Linked DNA regions of Tardiphaga sp. 709. The protein of the gene in region 1 interacts with the protein of each later gene in a pairwise test. Links are inferred from orthologs where the notes say so. Each region holds a gene or a part of one and is shown in the gene's direction. Other genes may lie near its edges.

Evidence for each region. Proteins that work in one complex are often made in the same cells at the same time.
Region 2: the proteins of ligA (region 1) and leuS interact in binary tests that used the Escherichia coli proteins (3 or more experiments, as listed by UniProt). The link is inferred for Tardiphaga sp. 709 from one-to-one orthologs.

What each region holds. Positions count from the first base shown.
Region 1 is NZ_CP135529.1:5,579,412-5,585,228, forward strand. The notes cover bases 1,276-4,224. They hold ligA (NAD-dependent DNA ligase LigA), read left to right. Parts: upstream 1,276-1,649; coding sequence 1,650-3,800; downstream 3,801-4,224. Other genes in these bases: recN (DNA repair protein RecN), read left to right, coding at 1,276-1,467. In the rest of the region: more of recN, read left to right, coding at 1-1,275; RSO67_RS26950 (multidrug effflux MFS transporter), read right to left, coding at 4,875-5,817. UniProt on the Escherichia coli protein: DNA ligase that catalyzes the formation of phosphodiester linkages between 5'-phosphoryl and 3'-hydroxyl groups in double-stranded DNA using NAD as a coenzyme and as the energy source for the reaction.
Region 2 is NZ_CP135529.1:3,614,503-3,620,535, forward strand. What follows is about bases 1,172-4,336. They hold leuS (leucine--tRNA ligase), read left to right. Parts: upstream 1,172-1,526; coding sequence 1,527-4,136; downstream 4,137-4,336. Other genes in these bases: RSO67_RS17670 (diguanylate cyclase domain-containing protein), read left to right, coding at 1,172-1,344; lptE (LPS assembly lipoprotein LptE), read left to right, coding at 4,123-4,336. In the rest of the region: more of RSO67_RS17670, read left to right, coding at 1-1,171; more of lptE, read left to right, coding at 4,337-4,674; holA (DNA polymerase III subunit delta), read left to right, coding at 4,684-5,712; RSO67_RS17690 (ParB/RepB/Spo0J family partition protein), read right to left, coding at 5,709-6,033.

The sequences.
Region 1 (5,817 bases):
CTGGCCAAGGGCCACCCGGCATTGGCGATTCTCAGGGACAACGGCTTCGACGACGATTCCGGCGAGATGATTCTGCGCCGCGTGCAGCTCGCCGACGGCCGCACCCGTGCCTTCATCAACGATCAGGCGATCTCCGTGCAGACCATGAAGGCGGTCGGCGCGGCGCTGGTCGAGATCCACGGCCAGCACGACGAGCGCGCCCTCGTGGACGCCGCCACCCATCGCCGGCTGCTCGACGCTTTCGCCGGGCTGGAGAAGGACGTCACCGCGCTGGAGACGCTCTGGGACGCCCGCAAGACCGCCTATGCGGCGCTGGAAGCCCATCGCGCCAATATGGAGCGCGCCGCCCGCGATGCCGATTATCTGCGCCACGCTGCGGATGAGCTGAAGAAGCTCAACCCGAAGGACGGCGAGGAGAGCAAGCTTGCGGAACGCCGCACCGGTATGATGCAGGGCGAGAAGATCGCGGCCGATCTGCGCGAGGCGCAGGAGGCCGTGTCCGGCCATCATTCGCCGATCTCGTCTCTGGCCGCCGCCGTGCGCCGGCTGGAGCGCCGCGCCGGTTCATCACCGTCGCTGGTCGAGCCCGCGGTGAAAGCGATCGACATCGCCATCAACGCGCTGGAAGAGGCCGACCAGCATCTCAGCGCTGCGCTCATCGCCGCCGATTTCGATCCCGCCGAACTCGAGCGCATCGAGGAGCGGCTGTTCGCGCTGCGCGGCGCCGCGCGGAAATATTCGACGCCGGTCGACGGGCTCGCCGCGCTGGCCGCGAAATACTTTGCCGATGTCGCCACCATCGATGCCGGCGCCGGCCAGCTCAAGGGACTGGAAACCGCGGCCTCCGAGGCCGACAAGAAGTACAGTGCTGCGGCGACCAAGCTCTCGGCGTCGCGCGTCAAGTTCGCAGAGAAGCTCAACAAGGCCGTGATCGCCGAACTCGGGCCGCTCAAGCTGGAACGCGCCAAGTTCATCACCCAGGTCGATAGCGATGCGCAGGCGCCCGGCCCGCAGGGCATCGACCGCGTCGAATTCTGGGTCCAGACCAATCCTGGCACCCGCCCGGGCCCGATGATGAAGGTCGCCTCCGGCGGCGAACTATCGCGCTTCTTGCTGGCGCTGAAAGTCGTGCTGTCCGACAAGGGCTCGGCACCGACGCTGGTGTTCGACGAAATCGACACGGGGGTCGGCGGCGCGGTGGCCGACGCCATCGGTGCCCGCCTGGCGCGGCTCGCCGGCAAGGTCCAGGTGATGGCCGTCACCCACGCCCCGCAGGTGGCGGCGCGCGCCGACCAGCATCTGCTGATTTCCAAGGACGCCCTCGACAAGGGCAAGCGCGTGGCCACCCGCGTCAACACGCTGGCGGAGGATCACCGCCGCGAGGAAATCGCGCGTATGCTGGCGGGTGCGGAGATCACCGCCGAAGCACGGGCCGCGGCGGAGCGGCTGCTCAAGGGCGCGGCCTGATTTGAACGTCATTCCGGGGCGCTCGCGCTTGCGAGCGGACCCGGAACCGCGACGTGTGCCTTGTTTCACCATTGTACTCCGTCATGCCCGGCCTTGTGCCGGGCATCCACGTCTTTACAACAGCGCTTCAAGGCGTGGATGGCCGGGACAAGCCCGGCCATGACGAACATCGGTGACCGCGTATGGCAAAACCCGCAAAAATTCCCCCCGACATCTCCACGCTCACGAAGCCCAAAGCCAAGATCGAGCTGATGCGGCTGTCGCTGGAGATGGAGGCGCACAACAAGCGCTACTATCAGGACGACGCGCCGACGGTGTCGGATGCGGAGTATGACGCGCTGCGGCGCCGGGTCGAGGCGATCGAGGCCAAATTCCCCGATCTTGTCACCGGCGCGTCGCCGACACAGACGGTCGGCGCAGCGCCCGCGCGCGGCTTTGCCAAGGTGCAGCATGTGGTGCCGATGCTGTCGCTGGGCAATGCGTTCAGCGATGAGGAAGTGACCGAATTCGTGGAGCGCATCCAGCGCTTCCTCAAGCTCGATGAAATCCCGGCCATCGTCGCCGAGCCGAAGATCGATGGCCTGTCGCTGTCGCTGCGCTACGAGAATGGCGAACTGATCCGCGCCGCCACGCGGGGCGACGGATTCACCGGCGAGGACGTCACGGCCAATGTCCGCACCATCAAGGACATTCCAACGACGCTGAAGGGCAAGCACATCCCCACCGCCTGCGAATTGCGCGGCGAGGTCTATATGCTCAAGAGCGACTTCCTCGCGCTGAACAAGAAGCAGGAAGAGGCTGGCGACACCGTCTTTGCCAATCCCAGAAATTCCGCGGCCGGCTCGCTGCGCCAGAAGGACGTGGCAATCACGGCGTCTCGTCCGCTGAAATTCTTCGCCTATGCCTGGGGCGAAATGTCAGACTATCCGATGGATCAGCCGACCCAGCATGCGATGATCGCGTGGCTGGGCAATGCCGGCTTCACGGTCAATCCCGAGATCACGCTGTGTAGGAGCGTCGACGATGCGCTCGCCTTCTATCGCCGCATCGGCGAGATCAGGGCCAAGCTCGACTATGACATCGACGGCGTCGTCTACAAGGTCGATCGCATCGACTGGCAGGCACGGCTCGGTTTCGCCGGTCGCGCGCCGCGTTGGGCGATCGCGCATAAATTCGCGGCCGAGCAGGCGACGACGGTGCTGGAAAAGATCGACATTCAGGTCGGCCGCACCGGCGCACTGACGCCGGTGGCGCGGTTGACGCCGATTACGGTCGGCGGCGTCGTGGTGTCGAACGCCACGCTGCATAATGCGGATTACATCAAAGGCATCGGCAATGACGGCCAGCCGCTGCGCGACGGCGTCGATATTCGCGAAGGCGACACGGTGATCGTGCAACGCGCCGGCGACGTCATCCCGCAGGTCGTCAATGTCGACCTCGACAAGCGTCCGAAGAGCGCAAAGCCGTATGAATTTCCCACCAAGTGTCCGGTCTGCGGCAGCCATGCGATCCGCGAGAATGACGAAGTCGTCACGCGCTGCACCGGCGCGCTGGTGTGCCCGGCGCAGGCGGTCGAGAAGCTCAAGCATTTCGTCTCGCGGTTGGCCTTCGATATCGACGGCCTCGGCGACAAGCAGATCCAGGAATTCTACGACGAGGGGATCATCATGCATCCCGTCGATATCTTCACGCTGCAAAAGCGCGACGAGCGCAACACCAAGAAGCTGCGCGACCGTGAAGGTTACGGCGAGACCTCGGTGCGCAATCTGTTTGCCGCCATCGACGATCGCCGCAAGATCGAGCTCAATCGTCTGATCTTTGCGCTCGGCATTCGCCATATCGGCGAAGGCAATGCCAAGCTGCTGGCGCGACACTATGGATCATTCACAACGTTCCGCGATGCGATGCTGGCGGCTGCTGCGGGGCAGGGCGCGGAAGGTAATACGTCTGAAGCCTATTCCGATCTCAACGCCATCGACGGCGTCGGTGAAATCGTCGCGGACGCGGTCGTCGAGTTCTTCGCCGAGAAGCGTAACGTCAAGGCGCTCGATGAATTGCTCGGTGAGATCGAGGTGCTCGATGTCGCACAGGCCAAGACCGATACGCCGGTGGCCGGCAAGACGGTGGTGTTCACGGGCTCGCTGACCAAGTTCACGCGTGATGAAGCCAAAGCCGGCGCCGAGCGCCTCGGCGCCAAGGTCGCAGGCTCGGTGTCGAAGAAGACGGACTATGTGGTGGCCGGCGAGGATGCCGGCTCGAAGCTCACCAAGGCGCGCGAGCTCGGCGTCGCGGTGCTCACGGAAGATGAGTGGTTGGCGCTGATCGGCGGGTAGGTGCGGTCGGCCGCTATTGCGGGGCGCTCATCTCTCCACTGTCATTCCGGGGCGCGCGTCGCCGGCGAAGCCGGCAGAGCACGAACCTCGATCCACACTCGTCATTCCGGGGCGCATGAAAGCGGCGAAGCCGCTGCAATGCGAACCCGGAATCTCAGAGTGTTTTGCGCTGAACATGTCGGGATTCCGGGTTCGCGATACGCCGCCTTCGGCGTCTCCTCGCGCCCTCAGGCAAACCAATTGGTTTGCCGGAGAATGACAGTGTGGGGCAGTAGGACAGCGCCCAAACATTTTTTCCTAGCCTCCGTTGACAACATCCTCATCAGGTTTATATTCCCCTCCGTCCTGCCCCACCGAGAGGGGCGATCGCGATCGTCACGTTCGCGGGGTGGGATGCGGTGGACGCCGGAGATGCGGCGTCACGCGGTTCATGGGTGACGTCTGTCTTCGGGCAGGACGGATCTGCGCCAGCACTGCCACTGGCAAGGACACGGCCGGTCTTGAGATCGAAAGAGCCCTGGACAGTGTGACGGACGACCAAATCAAAACGCGTTCGGCTTACTCGCTTGAGGCTCCCTGTCCCTCCGCCGTGGGACCATCATTTTGGTGATCGGACCGTTCGCCAAGGCAAAGTGCAAGCAGGCTGAAAAAACACCGTATGCGGAACGTCGGGCACTTGCTCGGCGCCTCCGAAAGTCCTGATGCACTCACAATTGCGGAAGACCGCATTCGCATCAGGCCCAAGGGTGCAACGGGCACCCGGCGTTCCGCACGCCCTCTCAAGGGAGGGTGGGAATGCAAAAGACGACGGCGCCCCCGCGCCGCTAACAATGGGGGCGATGACGCATGTCTGCAGAGCAGTGGCTGTTTGAAATTCGAATAGGCAACGACGCGCAGCCGTCATCGCATACTCAGCCGTCATGCGCGGGCTTGTCCCGCGTATACACGTCTTGGCCGCAAAAAGAGGAAGACGTGGATGGCCGGGACAAGCCCGGCCATGACGTGGGGAAAGGTCTGAGATCATCGCGAAGTTCGCTTCGCGCCGTCCGGCCATAACGTTGAGAGAAAAGGCGCCTACAACAACCCGCTCTCTTCGCCTTCGGCCTGTTCGATCAGTTCTTCCGTCACCACGGTCTTGCGGCGGGGGACCAGGAAGATCATCGCGGCTGCGCAGCCGCAGGACAGCACGACAAGCGCGATGTTCAGCGGCACTGGTGTTGCGAAATGGCCGCCCAGCCAGGCGCCGAATTGCGAGCACAGCGAGCCCAGACCCATCTGCAGGAAGCCCATCATGCCGGATGCCGTGCCTGCGGCCTGCGGGCGAATGCTGAGGGCGCCGGCAGCGCCGTTCGACATCACGAAGGCATTGCCGAACATCACGATCATATGGGTGAGGAACAGCCAGGCAGGATTCTGGTTCAGCCCGGTGAGGCCCCAGACCACATTGAGCAGGGCACCGCCGAATTGCAGCGCGAGGCCGAACCAGATCAGTTGTTCGATGGTCCGGCGCGGCGCGAAGCGCACGCAACACAGATTGCCGACGAGGTAAGCGAGGCCGGAGGTCGCGAACCATGCGCCATATTCGGCGGATGTCCGGCCCATCTGCGTAACGACCACATAGGGGCCGCCGCCGGCAAAGGTGAAGATGATCCAGGAGGCCACGACGTAACACAGGAGATAGCCGATGAAGGTCCGGCTGCGCAGCAGCACCCGGGAGTCCGCGATGAAGCCGCCGCCGCCGCTATCGCTGGCAGCGCGCCGTCTCGTCTCCGGCAGAAAAAATGCGATGGCCAGTGTGACGACCAGCGAGGATGCGGTGACCACATAGAAGATCGCGCGCCAGCCGAAGCCGGTTTCCAAGAGACCGCCGGCCAGCGGGCTCAGCATCTGTGCGATCATCATCACGGCGATGACGAGACTGATCATCGCGCCGACACGCTCGCGCGGATAGAGATCCCTGATGATGGCGCGGCTCATCACCATGCCCGTTGCGCCGCCGAGTGCCTGGAAGAACCGC
Region 2 (6,033 bases), 2.0 Mb from region 1 along the record:
GATGGCATCGCCATGTGCTCAACCTGGCCGGAAGTCATCGAGCAGAGATTCGATTTCAGCGATCGCCCCTATTTCAAGAAGGCGATAGCGACCGGTGAGTTTGTCGTCAGCGATTATCTGTTCAGCCGCCTGACGAACCAGCCGACGGTGATGGCTGCCTATCTCGCACCGGGCCTGACCAAGGACGACGATGCCGTGGTTCTGGCGGCGGTGAATCTCGACTGGATGTCGAAGATCATGGGCAATCTCGGCGACCGGCCCGGCGTCACGACACTGCTGGTCGATCATGCCGGCACCGTGCTTGCTGCGCCGCCGACAAACACCAGCGCGATCGGTCGGCCGATGGAAGACCTTGCTCTATTGCCGATGATCGAAGCGCATCTGCGCAATACAGATAAGCAGACCGGTTCGCTGTCATTCAGCGCCAGTGACGGTTCACAGCGCGCCGTATCATTCGCGACAATCCCCGGTACCGGCGCGCAATTGATTGTCAGCATCGACGAGGCCCGAGTCTCGGCGGTTGCCGATCGCGAGATCCGCACCGCTTATTTGCAGCTCGCCTTCGTCTGTCTTTTTGTTCTGCTTGGCGCGCTGGTGGTTGCAGAGCGACTGATCATCAAACCGATCCAAATGATGGAAACCATGGCGCAGAGGTTTGGCCGCGGTGACTGGTCGGCGCGCGTTGCTCGCAACACGCTGCCGGCTGAGTTCGTGCCGCTGGCCCGTGCATTTTACGGCATGGCCGCACAGTTGCGCGGTCGCGAGCGTGAATTGCGCGCCAGCAACGAGCAGCTCACGGTGCTGGCGTCGGTGGACATGCTGTCCGGCCTAGCGAATCGGCGAGGCTTCCAGAGCCGCCTCGACTTCGAGTGGCTGAAAGCCCAGCAGTCCGGCGACCATCTGACGCTGATGATGATCGACGTCGATCACTTCAAACTCTTCAACGACACCTATGGCCATCCCGAAGGCGATGCCTGCCTGGCGCGCGTCGGCGAAGCGCTCTCGAATCTGGCCGATCGCAGCTCCGGCTTTGCCGGACGCTATGGCGGCGAGGAATTCTGCCTGCTGCTGCCGGGCACCGAGGTCGCCCGCGGCGTCCAGATCGGCGAAATGGTGCGTGCCGCCATCTGGAATCTGTCAGTCCCCCATGCCACCAGCGCGCATCAGCGGGTCACCGTCAGTGTCGGCGTGGCCTCAGCGACACCCGCCACACTGGAGACCGCCAGGGACCTGATCGAGGCGGCCGATGCCTCGCTCTACGCCGCCAAACGGCGTGGCCGTAACACCGTGGTTGAGCACGGCTTTGTCCGAGCCTACGGCACGGCCGTGTCGCTGGCGGGGTGAGGCGACAGAGACCCACTCTTGGCCCGTTTTTCGTCTTAAACCATTGACCTAACGCGGCCTTTTATGGCCTAGTCCCCGGCCTCAAGCGCGAATTCAGCCCGAGCAAGCACCGGTTTGCGACCTCGTTCGCGCGTCCATGATCTGAGAAGCGCTCGAACCGGCCGGCGGATTTCAAAAGCACCATGAGCAACGAACGTTACAACGCCCGCGAGACCGAACCGCGCTGGCAGCGCGTCTGGGACGACAAGGCGATCTTCGCCACCAAGAACGACGATCCGCGCGAGAAGTATTACGTGCTCGAGATGTTCCCCTATCCGTCGGGGCGCATCCATATGGGCCATGTCCGCAACTACACCATGGGCGACGTGGTTGCGCGCTTCCAGCGCGCGCAGGGCAAGAACGTGCTGCATCCGATGGGCTGGGATGCGTTCGGCCTGCCCGCCGAGAACGCCGCGATCGAGCGCAAGGTCGCTCCGAAGGCGTGGACCTACGAGAATATCGCGTCGATGAAGAAGCAGCTGCAGACCATGGGTCTGTCGCTGGATTGGTCGCGCGAATTCGCGACCTGCGACCCCACCTACTACAAGCATCAGCAGAAGATGTTTCTCGATTTCATGCGTGCCGGCCTCGCCGAGCGCAAGAAGTCCAAGGTGAACTGGGATCCGGTCGACCATACCGTGCTGGCCAATGAGCAGGTGATCGACGGCCGCGGCTGGCGCTCAGGGGCGCTGGTCGAGCAGCGCGAGCTGACCCAGTGGTTCTTCAAGATCAGTAAATATTCCGACGAGCTGCTGTCTGCACTGGATACGCTAGACCGCTGGCCCGACAAGGTGCGCCTGATGCAGCGCAACTGGATCGGCAAGTCGGAAGGCCTGCATTTCCAGTTCGGACTGATCGGCGCCCCCACCGGCTTCGACAAACTGCCGGTGTTCACGACACGCCCGGACACCATGTATGGCCCGACTTTCGCTGCGATCTCGCCGGATCATCCACTGGCGAAAGCGCTGGCAGAAAAGGACCCAAAGGTTGTCGCCTTCATCGAGGAATGCCGTCGCATGGGCACCTCGCAGGCCGAGATCGACACAGCCGAGAAGCTCGGCTTCGACACCGGCATCAAGGTCACGCATCCCGCCGACGCGTCATGGACACTGCCACTCTACATCGCGAACTTCGTGCTGATGGATTACGGCACCGGCGCCATCATCGGCTGCCCGGCACACGATCAGCGCGACCTGGATTTCGCGCGCAAGTACGATCTGCCGGTGCTCGACGTGTTTGTGCCCGTCGGCAGCGATGAGCGCGTTGGTAACATCGCTTTCGCTCCGGCGAAAAGTGAGACTGTGCAGTATGTCCGTTGGGTGGGTGAACCCGGCGTGATGACCTGCGAAGAAGCGATGAAGAAGTCGCTCGAGATTTTCGAGAAGGACGGCTGGGGCAAGCGCGAGATCAATTTCCGCCTACGCGACTGGGGCATCTCACGTCAGCGCTATTGGGGTTGCCCGATCCCGATCATCCACTGCCCGAGCTGCGATATCGTGCCGGTGCCGGACAAGGATCTGCCGGTCGTGCTGCCGGAGGACGTTTCCTTCGACAAGCCGGGCAATGCGCTTGATCATCATCCGACGTGGAAGCATGTGAAGTGCCCAAACTGCGGCGCGGATGCGCGGCGCGAAACCGATACCATGGACACCTTCGTGGATTCGTCTTGGTACTTCACGCGCTTCACCGATCCGTGGAACACGACGGCACCTACGACGACTGCTGTCGCCAACCGCATGATGCCGGTCGATCAGTATATCGGCGGCGTCGAACACGCGATCCTGCATCTGCTCTATAGTCGCTTCTTCACTCGCGCGATGAAGGCGACGGGTCACGTCAATTTCGACGAACCATTTGCCGGCATGTTCACGCAGGGCATGGTGGTTCACGAGACCTACAAGAAGCAGGACGGCACCTTCGCCTCACCGGCCGAGATCAACATCGAGATCGGCGGTAACGGCCAACGCGCTACGCTGATCGCCACTGGCGAAGACATCACCATCGGCCCGATCGAAAAGATGTCGAAGTCGAAGCGCAACACAGTCGATCCCGACGACATCATGGGCACCTACGGCGCCGATACCGCCCGCTGGTTCATGCTGTCGGATTCGCCGCCCGACCGCGACGTGATCTGGAGCGAAGAAGGCGTCAAGGGCGCCTCGCGTTTCGTGCAGCGCCTGTGGCGTCAGATCAACGAATCAGCCGCACATGGCAAATCTGCGCCGGCAGCCCGTCCCGCTGAATTTGGCCCCGATGCCTTGGCGATCCGCAAGGCTGCCCATGGCGCGCTCAGCAAGGTCTCGACCGAGATCGAAAAGCTGCACTTCAATGTCTGCCTGGCCCATATCCGCGAATTTTCCAATGTGTTGGGCGAAGCTTTGGCACGCCCGGGAACCCCGGCTCCGGATGTCTGCTGGGCGCTCCACGAGGCCTCGGTCATCCTTGTCCAACTGTTTGCGCCGATGATGCCGCATCTGGCCGAGGAATGCTGGGGTGTGCTGGGGCAACCGGGCATGATCTCGGAAGCCCGTTGGCCGCAAATCGAGCCCAATCTGCTGGTTGAAGACACCATGACCCTGCCGGTGCAGGTCAATGGCAAAAAGCGCGGAGAAGTCACAGTGGCCCGGGAAGCGACGAACCCGGAAATTGAGGCTGCCGCTCTGGCACTCGATGCTGTAAAACAGGCGCTGGACGGCAAGCCCGTCAAGAAGGTCATCGTCGTCGCCCAGAGGATCGTGAATGTTGTCGGCTAAATCCCGCATTGCCGCCCGGCTCATGGTCGTCGCCACCTTGGCGGCGCTGACAGCCGGCTGCTTCCAGCCGATGTATGCCGAGCGCAATGATGGCAAGCCCGGCCTGCGCGAGAAGCTGCAGGGCGTCGAAGTTCCGCCATTGGAATATCCCAATGCATCACCGCAGGCCCGCGTCGGTGTGGCGATCCGCAACGCGCTGATGTTCAAGATGTATGGCAGTGCCACCGGCCTGCCGCCGACCTATCAGCTGAAGATCCGCTTCAATCCGAGCCGGACCTCGCTGATCGTCGATCCGAATACCGCGCTGCCGACCAGCGAGAATTACGGTATCGACGCGACCTATGGTCTGATCGAGATCGCCACCGGCAAGCAGGTCCTGACCGGCAGCACCTTCTCCCGCGTCACCTACGACATCCCCGGCCAGCTGCAGCGCTTTGCCCGCGCCCGCGCCTATCGGGACGCTGAAGACCGCGCCGCGGCCGAGATCGCCGACAACATCAATACCCGGCTGGCGTCGTTCTTCTACGCCGGCACCTAAGCACGCCGCGTGGTTGCGCTTCGCGGAAAAGATATCGACACGTTCCTGGCCAGGCCGGATGCCGGCCGGCCCATTATCCTGCTTTACGGAGCTGATGCCGGACTCGTGCGCGAACGCGCCGACGCGCTGATGAAATCCGCGGTCGACGATCCCAACGATCCATTTTCGCTGGTTCGCATGGACGGCGACGATCTCGCTGCCGAACCGTCCCGGCTCGTCGAAGAGGCGATGACAGTGCCATTGTTCGGCGGGCGCCGCGCGATCCGAGTCCGCGCGGGCTCGAAGAATTTTTCCAGCGGCGTCGATACGCTCGCCGACTCCGACATCAAGGACTGCCGCATCGTCATCGAGGCCGGCGAGCTCAGGCCGGAATCGCCTTTGCGGAAAGTTTGCGAGAAGGCCAGGACAGCGGTGGCCATCGCCTGTTACCCGGACACCGAGCGCGATCTCGCAAAGCTTATCGACGAAGAACTCCGCGTCTCCAATCTCCGCATGGCGCCGGATGCGCGCGCGACACTGATGTCGCTGCTTGGCGGTGATCGGCAAGCGTCGCGTAATGAACTCCGCAAGCTGACGCTCTATGCGCATGGCACCGGCGAAGTCACGCTCGACGATGTGATGGCCGTCGTTGCCGACGCGTCCGAACTGAAGATCGATCCGATCGTCGATGGCGCCTTTGCCGGAAATCCCGCCGCGGTGGAGGTCGAGTTCAACAAGGCGATGATCGCCGGGACTTACCCGGGCATGATCATGATGGCTGCGCAGCGCCAGGCCGCACTGCTGCACAAAGCCAGCCTGCTGGTAGAGGCCGGCAGCTCTGCGTCATCCGCTGTCGAGAGCGGATTTCCGCGGCTGCATTTCTCACGCAAGGGAACGGTGGAAGCGGCGCTGCGCAATTTCTCAGCGCAGCGACTGGTGACTATTATCGACCAGCTCGCGGTCGCCGCGCTCGATGTCCGCAAACAAAACGCCCTCGGCGCGGTGATCGCACAGAGGGCGTTGATGTCGATTGCCGTGAATGCAAGGCGGCGCGGTTAGCTTTCCGAATCCAGCCGCTTCAGAATTTCGTCGAGCTGATCGAGATCACGATACTTGATGATCACGGTGCCGCCGGGATCGCGGTGATCCACCGACACCTTCAGCCCGAGCACGTCGCTGACCCGCTTTTCGAGCGCGATCGTGTCTGCATCTTTCGCCGCCTTGGGAGACGACGTACGCGGCTTCTGCGGCGCGCGTTCCGGCACGCCCTCTTCATGCGCGAGTGCTTCGGTCTGACGAACGTTCAGTCCCTCGGCGATGATCCGCTTCGCGGCGCTCGACGCATCCGGCAGGTTGATCAGCGCGCGGGCGTGACCGTTG